2 linked regions of the Lujinxingia vulgaris genome follow. The protein of the gene in region 1 binds, or shares a complex with, the protein of each later gene. Links are inferred from orthologs where the notes say so. Each region holds a gene or a part of one and is shown on either strand. Other genes may lie near its edges.

Region 1 (7,944 bases):
CGTCTGGGGTGTCCGCCCTGAGCATGGCGTGTTGAACCGCCGGCAATCTTCTCGGCCGCCGCCTGCTTCGGAATGGAGCTCGGGCGGCGGCCGTTTTTTCTTTGAGGGCGCCGTCTCATCACATCGTTTATCAACGCCGTAAAGAGCGCCGCCCACGCGCAGACTTTTTAAAAGGAGAGTGACCTATCGCACGCGAGATCTATGGCGAGACCACCGGCCTGAAATCCAGCCAGAAGCGCGCGCTGGAGAAGTTGTACCGACGAAAAATTGGCACCCTGGATGCGATAAGCCAGGAGTTCGCCACGCAGATGACCTTCATCTCCGAGGAGCTCAACCGGGTGGTCGCCGTGCTGGTGGACCGCTCCGGCAAGGTTGAGCATGTGATGCTCGGCGACAATCAGCGCGTCTACCTGCCGGATCTGGGGCGTCAGCGCGCCGGTCAGAGCCGCTTTCGCGGCGTGCGCCTGATCCGCACTCACCTGGGCGGCAAGGGGCGAGATGTTGAGCTCTCACGCGACGATCTCACCGACCTCTCCAAACTGCAGCTCGACCTTGTGATGAGCATCGGGGTGGGACCGGGCGGCTACCCGGGCCAGGTGGCCTGGGCGCACCTTGTGCCGGAGAACCCCGAGCAGCGCATCTGGGAGACCTACAAGGCCCCCAACCCGGCCGAAGTTGGCGTGAGCTTCACGCACTTCATCATGGAGCTCGAGGGCGAGTTCCAGCGTAAGGCGGCCGACGTCATCACGACCGGGGGGCAGCCCGCGCTGCTGGCCTATGTGGCCACACCCGAGGGACGGCCCGAGGAGGTGGAGGTCGCCGAGATGCTCGAGCTCTGCCGCACCGCCGGCGTCGATGTGGTCGATACGCTCGTGCAGCGTCGCAGCGGCATGCACCCCAAATACGCCCTGGGCAAAGGTAAGATCGAGGAGCTCACGCTTCGGGCGCTGCAGCTCGACGTCGACCTCATCATCTTCGCCCAGGATTTGAGCCCCACCCAGCTGCGCGGCATTACCGATGAGACCGACATCAAGGTCATCGACCGCACCCAGCTCATCCTCGACATCTTCGCGCAGCGCGCCACCTCCAGCGACGGTAAGGTGCAGGTGGAGCTGGCCCAGCTCAAATATAACCTGCCCCGGCTGCATAGCCGCAACACCGGCATGAGCCGCCTCACCGGTGGCATCGGCGGCCGTGGTCCCGGTGAGACGAAGCTGGAGATCAACCGACGTCGCGCCCGCGATCGCATCCGCTCGCTCGAAAAAGACATCGAGAATCTCAGCAAACAACGCGAGGTTCGCCGTGCTCGCCGCACCCGGAACCAGCTGCCCACGGTGAGCATTGTTGGCTACACCAACGCCGGAAAGTCGACGCTGCTCAACGCCCTGACGAACTCCGAGGTGCTCAGCGAAGATAAGCTCTTCGCCACTCTGCAGCCCACTACGCGTAAGCTGCGTTTTCCCGACGAGCGCGAGATCATCTTCACCGACACCGTCGGTTTTATTCACGATCTTCCCGCCGACCTGGTCGCCGCCTTTAAGGCCACGCTCGAAGAGCTCGACGAGGCCGATATTCTGGTGCACCTGGTCGACGTCTCCGACGAGCGTTTCGACGATAAGATGGAGGCGGTCAACCGCATCCTCACCGAGATCGGTCTGGGCGATAAGGAGCAGCTGCTCGTCTTTAATAAGAGCGATCTTCTGGAGCCTGGCGAGGCTGCCTCGGTGGCGCGGGCGTACAACGCCATCGCCGTCTCGGCGCTGGATCGCGCCAGCACCGAGGCGCTCGTTGAGGAGCTGGAGACGCGCCTCTTCCGTCAGGCACGCCAGCGCGAGTCGTCGATGGAGGCGCGCCCCTGAGAGGCGCTGAGCCTTACTCTTTGGTGTCGGGCTTGAGGTAGGCTTTGCCGCCCTTGATGACGACCTGGAAGTCGACGTTGCGCGCGCCGCGGCTGCGCTGGAGCTCTTCGCGCTGGCGGTCCATGGAGCGTTTGACCGCGTCGTAGCTCAACTTATCGGTGGGCTCGTTGCAGCGGCGCTTGGCCTCAATGAGGCGCTCGTAGACCTGGCGCGCGTTATCATCGTCGGAGCTCGCCGGGCGGCGTACCACGCGGTGGCTGCCGGTGGTGCGGGTGCCCCCGGGGGTGGCGGGCGTCGAGGAGCTCTGGCGACGGATCGGCCCCGAAGAGGCGCGCTGAATGGAGCGGCTGGCGAGTTTTTCGCGCATCGCTTTCATCTTGGCGAGCTTGTCGTAGCTCGCGCCGCGCACACCGCTCTCGGCGTCGGACGAGGCGGCGGCAGTACTGGACGCTTCGTCGTCACCGCCGCGCTGCGCGAGTTTGCGGCGCATCGCGGCGAGTTTCTGGCTGCGCGGATCGCTCGGGGGCCGCTCGGCTGCGGGGGACGGGGCGGCTGCCGGCGTCGCTGGCGCTGAGGGCGCGGATGGGGTTGGTGCCGGAGCTGCTGCTGCGGGCTCATCGCCCACAAGCCCGAGTTGGCGCTGGATTTCGGCGAGCTTTTCGCGGCGGATGCGCTCGCGCTCAGCCTCATCGCGCTCGGCGCTGCTGGATGCGGAAGCCGCCGCTGCGGGAGCTGCCGGAGTGGGCTCAGAGGCCTCTACCGCCGAGATGGCGTCGCCAAGGATCGCGTCGAGATCGACCTCATCGAGCCCTTCGATGAAGTCGTTGTCCAGATCGATGTTGTAGGCCCCGTCGTCGTCGCGGGCCTCCCGGGCCTGGCGGCGCTCCTGGCGGCGTTCAGCCTTGTTGCGATCGCGCTTGTAGGTGCCTTCTTCGATCTGGCGAAGCGTGCGATCCCAATAGGTCTTGAAGGTCTGGAAGCGCTGGACTAAGGCTCGCAGACGGAACTTCTGGGCTGTGTTATTGATGAAGGTGTGCTCGAGCTCAAAGCTCAAGCGCACCACCTCCTGGCGCTGATGGCTGGGAGGGCGACGGTCCACGCCGTTAAAATAACGTTCGTAGAGCACGCGCAAACGATCGATCTGACGCTCCAGGTTGTTGAGCATCGCGTCGATTTCTGACTGACTGAGCAGGTCACGTCCCGCCATGGCTGCCGATCCTTGAGCTGTCTGTGGGAGGCCGTCGGGTCTCGGTAGTGTAACACCAGGTGAAGCCTTTGCAATATGACCATCCGGTGAGTTTGAGTTGGGGAGGTCGCGCGATCGTGGCGCTGGCGCTTTTTGCGGCGCTGGGCGCTGGCTGCGATCGCGGGGCTGAGCCGGCGACGCCCTCGCCGAGCGATGAAGGGCCGGGAGAGCGTGTGGTGCGCGAAGACGCCACGCTCAGCGCCAACCTGCCCGAGCGGCCGGCGCGCATTGTGTCGCTGGCCCCCTCCACCACCGAGGTGCTTTATGCTCTGGGCGCTGGCGAGCGTGTGGTGGGTGTGACCCGTTATTGCGACTTCCCCGAGGAGGTGAGCGAGGTGCCGAAGATCGGCGGGATGCTCGATCCGGATCTCGAGGCCATCCTGGCCGCGCGCCCCGATCTTGTGGTGGGCGTGCAGGCCGGCGCCGATCATCAGGTCGCCGATCAGCTCCAGGAAGCCGGGGTGGCCTATGCTTTTGCGCGCGGTGATGATCTGAAATCGGCGCTGCACACCATCGAACTTCTGGGCGCCTGGATCGGCGAGGATGAGGCCGGGCGCGAACTTCGCGCGCAGACCGAGCGCGGGATCGATGAGGTCTCCGAGCGGCTGCGCACGACACAGGGCGCCGCACCTCAACGCGCGCTGCTGGCCTATGATCGCGAGCCGGTGGTCGTGGCCGGGCCGGGCTCCTTTGGCGATGAGTTGCTCGGGTTGGCGGGCCTTGAGAACGCCGCCGGCGACGCCACCACGGCCTACCCCGTGCTCGATATGGAGGCGGTGATTGAGGCTGGGCCGCAGCTCATTGTCGATGTCTCGCTCAACGTGAGCAGCGAGGAGGTGCTGGGCTTCTGGAAAAACTTCGACAGCCTCCCGGCGGTGCGAGAGGGGCGAGTGGTGCATCTTCCCGATGCGGTGATGATGCGCCCGGGGCCGCGCGTGCCGCAGGCGTTGGAGCTTCTGGGGGAGGCCGCGCGTGGTGCGGATTCGGGGCAGGAGGCCCGATGATGCGCGCGGCGCTGACCCCGACGAAGATCGCGCTGTGCGCGGCGATCACGCTTGTGCTCTGGGCGCTCAGTGCGGCGCTGGGGTTGAGCTCGGGGAGCTCCGCGCTGGGTGGATATGATCTGGTAGCGCGCTGGTGGAGCGGCGAGCTCAGCTCCACGGAGCAGGCGATCTTATGGAGCGCGCGCCTGCCCCGGGTGGTCTTCGCAGGCGTGGTGGGTGCGGCGCTGGCCGCCGGCGGTGCGGTCTTTCAGGCCGTTCTCCGAAACCCCCTGGCCGATCCCTACATCCTGGGTGTGTCGGGAGGCGCGGCGCTGGGCGGCACGCTGCTCTTAACGCTCGGCAGCTTCAGCGTCGGCGTGCTCGCCATCGGCACCCCGCTCGCCGCCTTCGGCGGCGCGCTCGCTGCGCTCGCGGCGCTTTTTGCCGTGGCGCGCCAGGCGCCCTCCGGGCGCGGCGCGACCTATGTGCTCCTCTTAACCGGGGTGATCGTCAACGCCTTCGCTGCCTCGCTGATCATGTTTTTGCAGAGCGTCGTCTCCGCACAGAAAGCCCAGGAGATTCTGTTTTATCTGATGGGCTCGCTCAGCGTGGAGGGCACCGCCTGGCCGGTGATGCTGGGCGTAAGCGTGGTGATTGGTCTGTGCCTGGCTGCGCTCTTTGCCTACGCCCGCGACCTCAACGCGATGTCGCTCGGCGAAGAGGAGGCCGCCTACCTGGGCGTGGAGGTGGCAAAAGTGCAGCGCATCTGCCTGCTGCTGGCCAGCCTGGCGGTGGCCGTGGGTGTGGCCTTCTCGGGCATCATCGGCTTTGTGGGGCTGGTCGTGCCGCACGCGATGCGCCTTGTGGTGGGCCCGGATCATCGGGTGCTGCTGCCGACCTCGGCGCTGGCCGGGGCGGCGTTTTTGACGCTGGCCGATGTCAGCGCGCGTAGCCTTTTCGGCGTGCTCGGCACGACGTTGCCAGTAGGCGTTTTGACCTCGATGATCGGCGCGCCGATGTTTCTGTACTTCTTATGGCGAGCGTTGCGTCGCGATGCGGGGTGGGCATGAGCGAGCAAGGACGCGGACTTCCGCCGCTGCTGCGCCTCGACGGTGTGGGCGCACGTGTCGGCGATCGCACGCTCTTTGAGGGCTTGAGTTTCAGCGTTGAGGCGGGTGTTGCCTGGGCGGTCGTGGGGCCCAACGGGGTGGGGAAGACGACGCTGATGCGCGCCATCGCCGGGGTGCGCGCCGCCGATGAGGGGCAGGTGTGGCTGGGTGACCGGGAGCTCTCGGAGTATACGCGTCGCGAGATCGCCCGGGGGGTGGCGGTCGTCCCCCAGAGCTCCTCGCCAGTCTTTGAGTTCAGCGCGCTGGAGTTCGTATTGATGGGACTTCACGCCAGCCGCCCCCGCTTCAGCCTGCCCTCGTCGGCGGATCGGCAGCGCGCGCTTGACGCGCTCGCGCGCCTTGAGGTCGACGCGCTGGCCAATCGCCCCGTCTCTTCGCTCAGCGGTGGGGAGCGCCAGCGGGTGGTGATGGCCCGCGCGCTCGTTGCCGATGCGCCTCTCTGGCTTCTCGATGAGCCCACGGCAAACCTCGACCTTCGTCATCAGCTCAGGCTGCTGGAGGTCATGCGTCAACATGTGGATCAGGGGGGCGCGGCGGTGGCGGTGCTGCACGACTTAAACCTCGTGCACCGCACCTTCGACCGGGTCTTGCTGCTGGCGTCGGGGCGCGCGCTGGGGTGGGGTCCGCCCGATGAGGTGCTCAATGAAGAAGATGTGAGCGAGGCCTTCGGGCTTCCCATGCGCCGCGTCCAGGTGGAAGGGCGCCAGGTGTGGCTGGCCTGAGCGGCCAGCCACACCCTTCGCTTAAATCAAACGATCAAAGCGCGTTACGCAGCGCCTCGGCCTTGTCGGTGCGCTCCCAGGTGAACTGGGGGCGGCCGAAGTGCCCGTAGGCGGCCGTCTCGCTGTAGACCGGCTTGAGCAGGTCCAGGCTCTCAATGATGCCGGCCGGCTTCAGGTCGAAGAACTGCGGGATGAGCGCCTCGATCTTCTCTTCGTCCACTTTGCCGGTGCCGAAGGTGTTGACCATGATGCTCACCGGCTCGGCCACGCCGATGGCGTAGGAGAGCTGTACTTCCAGGCGCTCGGCAAAGCCTGCGGCCACGAGGTTCTTGGCCACGTAGCGCGCCATGTAGGCCGCGGAGCGGTCCACCTTGCTGGGGTCCTTGCCGCTGAACGCGCCGCCACCGTGGCGGCCCATGCCCCCGTAGGTGTCGACGATGATCTTGCGGCCGGTCAGGCCGGCGTCGCCCACCGGGCCACCGATCACGAACTTGCCGGTGGGGTTGATGTGGAACTTCGTCTCCGGGCTGAGAAGTTGCGCCGGGAGCACCTTCTTGATGACCGTCTCCATCACCGCTTCGCGGACCTGCTCGATGGTCATGTCTTCGGTGTGCTGGGTCGAGACCACGACCGCGTCAATCGCGACCGGGCGGCCCTCTTCGTAGCGCACCGAGACCTGGCTCTTGGAGTCCGGGCCGAAGCAGTCCATGCCGCCGAACTTGCGCACGTGCGCCAGGTGCTCGACGAGCTGGTGGGAGTACATGATCGGCATGGGCATGAGCTGGTCGGTCTCATCGCAGGCATACCCGAACATGATGCCCTGGTCGCCGGCGCCCTGCTCACTGACCACGCCGTGCTCGGCGTCGACGCCCTGGGCGATATCCGGGCTCTGCTCATCGAGCGCCACCATCACCGAGCAGCTCTTATGGTCGAAGCCGTAGCGGGCCTCTTTGTAGCCGATGCGCTCGATGGTGTTGCGTGCGATCTTCGTATAGTCGACCGTCGCCCGGGTGGAGATCTCACCGACGAGCAGCACAAGGCCGGTGTTGACCACCGTCTCACAGGCCACGCGGCTCTTGGGGTCCTGCGCCAGGATGGCGTCGAGAACACTGTCGGAGATCTGATCGGCGATTTTGTCGGGGTGTCCCTCGGAGACCGACTCCGAGGTGAAAATGAAGTTCTGGGACATCGTAAAGGTTCTCCGTTTCTTCTCGCAGCGAGGCGGCTTCAAATGGCCGCTGAGTGAAAGACCCACCTCGTGCGTGGAGGTGGGCCGGGGTAAGCGGGTGCAAGAAACACCCGAAAAAAACGTTTATTCGCGTCGGCCCGAATTATCCCTCGACAATCTCGCCGAGGAGCGTGTGGCTGGTGGCATCGGTGATGCGCACGTTCACAAAGTCGCCGGGCATCAGCTCGCGACCTTCGGGTTTGGGGAAGACCGTCATCTTGAAATCATCGCTTCGCCCGCAGAGGTCCGCCGCATCACGACGGCTCTCGCCCTCGACCATCACGCGCACCGTGGTGCCGATGCGATTCTGGAAGATCTCGGCGCTGATAGCCTCCTGACGCTCAATGAGCGAGGCAAGGCGGCGACCTTTGGTCTTCTCATCGAGCGTGTCCGGCAGCTTACGCGAGGCGTAGGTGCCGTCGCGCTCCGAATATTTGAAGAGGTAGGCAAAGTCGAAGCGGATGCGCTCCAGCGCGGCCACCGTCTCTTCGTAATCTTCCTCGGTCTCTCCGGGGAAGCCCACGATGATGTCGGTGGACATAGCGATGTCCGGGATCGCCGCGCGGATATCGTCGACGAGTTTGAAAAACTCCCCGCTGGTGTAGAGGCGCTTCATCTCTTCGAGCGTGCGGTCGGAGCCCGATTGCAGGGGCAGGTGCAGGTAGTTGCAGATCTTATCGTGCTTCGCCATCGTCGCGATGAGCTTGGGCGTAAAGTCGGTGGGGTATGGCGAGGTGAAGCGCACGCGCTCGATGCCCTCGACCTTGACGACCTCT
Region 2 (5,478 bases), on another replicon or contig:
CGCCTCTTCCAGGCTCGCCAGGATCTGCAGGCAGCACTCCATCGAGCGGCGCTTGCCCAGCGCTCCACGCGCCTCAATGACCTCATCGAGGGTGCGCCCGTCGACGTACTCCAGCACCATGTAGGGGATGGCGTCAGAAGTGGTCCCGAAGTCGAAGATCGCCACGGTGTGCGGATCTTTGAGGCGGCTGGCCACGCGCACCTCGTTGATGAAGCGCTCGGCCACCTCGGGATGGGCCGCCATGACCTCCGGACGCAGAAACTTCAGCGCAACATCGCGATCCATCACCTCGTGGCGCGCGTGCACTACCGTCGCGAAACTTCCCTCCCCCAGCGGCCGCACGATGCGGTATTTTCCTTCAAAGAGCACCCCGGCGCGAAGCTCGCAAAACGCCCGGGTCTCAGCTTCTGGGTGGGTCATGCAGACTCTCTGGCTCAATACAGCTTTTACCCCGCAGGAGGGCGGGCGCACGAATCTAACACCCGAGATCTCGGCGGTCCATCGCCGGCTGCGCTGAGCGACCTCGATGCCATGGAGACAACCCTGACATTCGAGCTCGTCGTTGCCCCTGAACGCAAAAAAAGCCGCCCCCCGCGAGTGTCTCACGGGGGGGCGGCTTTTCAAACGCTTCAGGCGTTGAGGGCGGCGTCGGCGCGCGATGTTTACGACGCGCTGCCGACGCGCAAAGGGCTTACATCATGCCCATGCCACCCATGCCGCCCATACCACCCATGCCGCCCATACCAGCAGCACCGGCGGCGTCATCGTCGCCCGCCTTGGGCTTCTCGGCGATCATCGCCTCGGTGGTCAGCATCAGACCGGCGATGCTGGCCGCGTTCTGCAGCGCGGTGCGGGTGACCTTGACCGGGTCGATGACGCCGGCCTTGACCAGGTCTTCGTACACGTCGGTGCGGGCGTTGTAGCCGTAGTTGCCATCCTTGCCGAGCACGTTCTGGATGACGATGGAGCCTTCCACACCGGCGTTGGCCGAGATCTGGCGGATGGGCTCCTGAGCGGCGCGGCGCACGATGTCGACACCGAAGGCCTGCTCGCGCTCCAGGGAGAGGTTGTCGAGCACCTTGGAGGCGCGCAGCACGGCCACACCACCACCGGGGACGATGCCTTCTTCGACGGCAGCGCGGGTGGCGTTGAGGGCGTCTTCAACGCGGGCCTTCTTCTCCTTCATCTCGATCTCGGTCTGGGCGCCGACCTTGATCACGGCCACACCACCGACGAGCTTGGCCAGACGCTCCTGGAGCTTCTCACGGTCGTAGTCGCTGGTGGTCGACTCGATCTGGGCCTTGATCTGGTTGACGCGACCGGTGATCGCATCTTTGGTCCCCTGACCACCGACGATGGTGGTGGAGTCCTTGGTGATGGTCACGGTGCCGGCGGTGCCCAGGTCCTGAAGGGTGGCGGCTTCAAGCTTCATGCCGCGCTCTTCGCTGATGACGTTGCCACCGGTGAGGATGGCGATGTCTTCGAGCATGGCCTTGCGGCGGTCGCCGAAGCCCGGCGCCTTGACGGCGGCCACGTTGAGCACGCCGCGCAGCTTGTTGACCACCAGGGTGGCCAGCGCTTCGCCGTCGATGTCTTCGGCGATGATCAGCAGCGGGCGGTTGCCCTGACCGTGGACCTGCTCCAGCAGGGGCAGAAGATCCTTCATGGAGCTGACCTTCTTGTCGAAGAGCAGGATGAAGGGGTTGTCGAAGGTTGCTTCCATACGCTCGGCGTCGGTCACGAAGTAGGGCGAGAGGTAGCCGCGGTCGAACTGCATCCCCTCGACGAACTCGAGTTCGTCTTCCAGGCCCTTGGCTTCTTCGACGGTGATCACGCCTTCTTTGCCGACCTTCTCCATGGCCTCAGCGATGAGGTTACCGATGGACTCGTCGTTGTTGGCGGAGATGGTACCGACCTGCGCGATCTGGCCGCGCTCGCTGGTCTCGGTGGCCATCTTGTGCAGCTCTTCGACCACGGCGGTCACGGCCTTGTCGATGCCGCGCTTGATCTCCATCGGGTTGTGCCCGGCGGTCACAAGCTTGGTGCCTTCACGCAGGATGGCCTGAGCCAGCACGGTCGCGGTGGTGGTACCGTCACCGGCGGTGTCGGAGGTCTTCGAGGCGACCTCTTTGACCATCTTGGCGCCCATGTCTTCGAACTTGTCCTCAAGCTCGATCTCCTTGGCGACGGTCACGCCGTCTTTGGTGATGAGCGGAGCGCCGAAGCTCTTCTCGATGACCACGTTGCGGCCCTTCGGCCCCAGGGTCACGCGCACGGCGTTGGCAAGGGTGTTAACGCCGTTGAGGATGCGCTGGCGAGCGCGGGTATCAAAAATGATCTCTTTGGCCATGGTCTGTCTCCTGAAATTTCGGTTGGGTTGCTCGCCCTGAGTCGGCGAGCCAGATTCATACGCAGGACATCCCTCGCGCTGATTGCAGCGCGAGCTCAGCAGCGAGCTTTAGTCGGTGATGACCGCCAGGATCTCTTCTTCGCGCAGGATCAGGTGCTCTTCGCCGTTGATCGTCACATCGGTGCCGGAGTACTTGCCGAAGAGGACCTTGTCGCCTTCTTTGACCTGCAGCGCGACGGGCTTACCGTCATCACCGGGCTTACCTTTGCCGGTGGCGCGCACGATACCTTCAAGCGGCTTCTCTTTGGCGGTGTCGGGGATGATGATGCCGGTCGAGGTCTTTTCTTCGCTGGGCACGCGCTGGATAAGGACGCGATCGTACAGGGGCTGAATCTTCATCGCTTCACCTCGTAGAATGGGTTAAGGAACACGTTGAGTGTTGGAAAACAGGGGCTGATTGGGCCCCTTAGCACTCTCAAGGGGGGAGTGCTAACGCGGCATACCGTATGCGCCGACCTAACCAAGTCAAGCAGAAAAGTTTGACAGGCTTCGCTCCCCCTTTAATTACGCCGACTTTGGCGCTATCGTCGCTCGCTGCAGTCCCCGAAACGCGCACCGCCATGGCGGGCGCCCGGGGCAACCGAGCATGGTAAACCACGACTCTTGCGAGTGCTCCGTGACCGACGTTTTTGATCCTTCCCAGCTTCACGCCCAGGCCCGCCGTGTGCGTCGCGCCGCCCGCGAGCTCGCGCGCCAGCCCGGCGCGCTGCGCGACGACGCGCTCCTGCACATGGCCCGGGCGCTGCGCGCCCACACCGACGCCATCCTCAGCGCCAACCAGGCCGACCTGGAGGCCGCCCGGGCCAGCGGCCTGGAGGATTCGTTTATCGATCGCCTGCGCCTGAGCCCCGAGCGCATCGAGCAGATGGCCTGCGCCCTCGACGAGGTCCGCGCCCTGCCCGACCCACTCGGCGGCTACGATGAGATGTGGATGCGCCCCAACGGCCTGCAGGTCGCTAAAAAGCGCATTCCTCTGGGCGTCATCGGCATCATCTACGAGGCCCGCCCCAACGTGACCAGCGATGCGGCCGCGCTCTGCTTAAAGAGCGGTAACGGCGTGATGCTCAAAGGGGGCAGCGACGCGTTTGCCTCCAACCTGGCGGTCGTCACCGCGCTGCGCGAGGGTCTCCAACAGAGCGATCTTCCGCCGGAGGCCTGCGAGGCCATCGGCTTTGTGGAGACGCGTCAGCGCGAGGCCACCGCCCACCTGCTCACCCTGAGCGACGCGATCGATGTGATCATCCCCCGCGGCGGCAAGGGGCTCATTCAATTTGTGCATCAGCACTCCCGCATCCCCGTCATCAAACACGATGAGGGCGTCTGCCACTTGGTCGTCGACGGCTCCGCCAGCCCGGAGACGGTGGAGCGGGTGGTGCTCAACGCCAAGGTGCAGCGCCCCGGGGTGTGCAACGCCGCCGAGACGCTGCTTTTTACCGAGAGCGCGCTTGAGGAGCATGTGCCCCGCTGCCTTAAGTCCTTGTCGGAGGCCGGCGTACGCCTGCACCTCTGCCCGGCCAGCGCCGCCATCGCACGCGCGGCCAACATCGACTTTTGCGAAGCCACCGACGACGCGTACGCCGCCGAGTTCTTAAGCCTGGAGCTGGCGGTGCGCGTAGTCGCCGACCTCGACGAGGCCATCGCGCACATCGATCGCTTTGGCTCTCGCCACTCCGAGGCCCTTCTCACCGAGAGTTATGCCCAGTCTCAGCGTTTCATCGACGCGGTGGACTCCTCGGTGGTACTCATAAACGCGTCGACACGCTTTAGCGACGGCGGCCAGCTTGGGCTGGGCGCCGAGATCGGCATCAGCACCACCCGCATGCACGCCTACGGCCCGATGGGCTTAAAGGAATTGACGACCACCAAATTCGTTGTGTTAGGTACGGGACAGATCCGGGAGTGACCCGCGATTTCGCCTCACCATCCACGAAGACGTCGAGGATGGATGAGGTCACCGGCGCCAGAGGCGCCGGGCAAACCTGACCAGGAGAGGAATGAAGACAGACAGCGCCGCTTCCACCCCGAACACCCCTCAGTCCGAAATCGATCAGGAGCTGATCGACGTGGCCCGCGGCATCGCCGCGGTCACCTGGGATCTTAAAGCGCTCAACACCACCGTCATCGATCTGCGCGGTCGGGTGAGCTACACCGACTTTATCATCGTGGCCACTGGCACCTCCGAGCGTCACGTGCAGGCACTGGCCAAACGCGTCGACTCCGAGATGCGCGACTCCGGCCGCAAGAGCATGGGCACCGAAGGCCTGGACACCGGCCGCTGGGCCCTGCTCGACTACGGCGACATCATCGTGCACATCTTCCACCAGGACGCCCGCAAGGATTACGACCTGGAGCGCATGTGGTCGGAGGCCCCTCGCCTGGAGCTCGAAGACGCCCCCGAAGAGCTCTACGGCCACTTCGACGGCGAAGCCTTCGGAGCCTGATACGACGGCCGCAAGCCAACGCGATGCGCGTTGCAGCACCCTGATTAAAAAACGCCCCGGCAGCCAGGCTGCCGGGGCGTTTTTTATCGTCACATCAACTTCACGTCTCGCTTCTTACTTATGGTAGGGCTCACCGCGAATGATCGTCATCGCCCGGTAGAGCTGCTCCCAGAGCATCATGCGCGCCATCTCGTGGGGGAAGGTCATCTTCGAGAGCGAGAGGCGCCGATCGCAGCTTTTGATAAGCTGCCGATCCAGCCCGTGCGCGCTGCCGATGTAGAAGACCACATGGCGCTGACCACCGACCATCCAGCCGTCCATCCACTCGGCCAGCTGAGCGCTGTCGATTTGCTTCCCTCCCTCGGTCATCGCGATGGTGAGCGCCGGCTCCGGCGAAGCTTTGCGCATCGCCTCGGCCTCCTCGGCCAGAGCCCCGGCCACATCGTTGCCACTGACGCGCACCTCGCGCACCTCCACATCTTCCACGGGCAGATGATGCGCCAGCCGCTCGCGATACTCCTTTGCGAGCTCGCCAAGGCGAGCGTCTCGCATCTTCCCCATCGCCACCACGCTGATCTTCATCGACTGCTCCACACGTTTAAGGCACGCAAACTTCGGCCGGCCGCC

What was found. The genes of interacting proteins can lie anywhere in the genome.
Region 2: the proteins of metK (region 1) and groL are in contact, whole or in part, in a cryo-EM structure (PDB 8P4O), measured with the Escherichia coli proteins. The link is inferred for Lujinxingia vulgaris from one-to-one orthologs.

What each region holds. Positions count from the first base shown.
Region 1 is NZ_VOSM01000007.1:26,762-34,705, forward strand. What follows is about bases 5,053-7,944. They hold metK (methionine adenosyltransferase), read right to left. Parts: upstream 7,130-7,944; coding sequence 5,975-7,129; downstream 5,053-5,974. Other genes in these bases: FRC98_RS14105 (FecCD family ABC transporter permease), read left to right, coding at 5,053-5,158; FRC98_RS14110 (ABC transporter ATP-binding protein), read left to right, coding at 5,155-5,940; miaB (tRNA (N6-isopentenyl adenosine(37)-C2)-methylthiotransferase MiaB), read right to left, coding at 7,272-7,944. In the rest of the region: FRC98_RS14085 (FHA domain-containing protein), read left to right, coding at 1-21; GTPase HflX, read left to right, coding at 252-1,859; FRC98_RS14095 (MXAN_5187 C-terminal domain-containing protein), read right to left, coding at 1,873-3,066; FRC98_RS14100 (ABC transporter substrate-binding protein), read left to right, coding at 3,135-4,109; more of FRC98_RS14105, read left to right, coding at 4,106-5,052. UniProt on the Escherichia coli protein: Catalyzes the formation of S-adenosylmethionine (AdoMet) from methionine and ATP.
Region 2 is NZ_VOSM01000001.1:533,983-539,460, reverse strand. Bases 22-2,901 are described here. They hold groL (chaperonin GroEL), read right to left. Parts: upstream 2,351-2,901; coding sequence 692-2,350; downstream 22-691. Other genes in these bases: FRC98_RS02160 (co-chaperone GroES), read right to left, coding at 2,459-2,749; FRC98_RS02170 (serine/threonine protein kinase), read right to left, coding at 22-420. Also shown: more of FRC98_RS02170, read right to left, coding at 1-21; FRC98_RS02155 (glutamate-5-semialdehyde dehydrogenase), read left to right, coding at 2,997-4,313; rsfS (ribosome silencing factor), read left to right, coding at 4,405-4,851; FRC98_RS02145 (23S rRNA (pseudouridine(1915)-N(3))-methyltransferase RlmH), read right to left, coding at 4,966-5,433.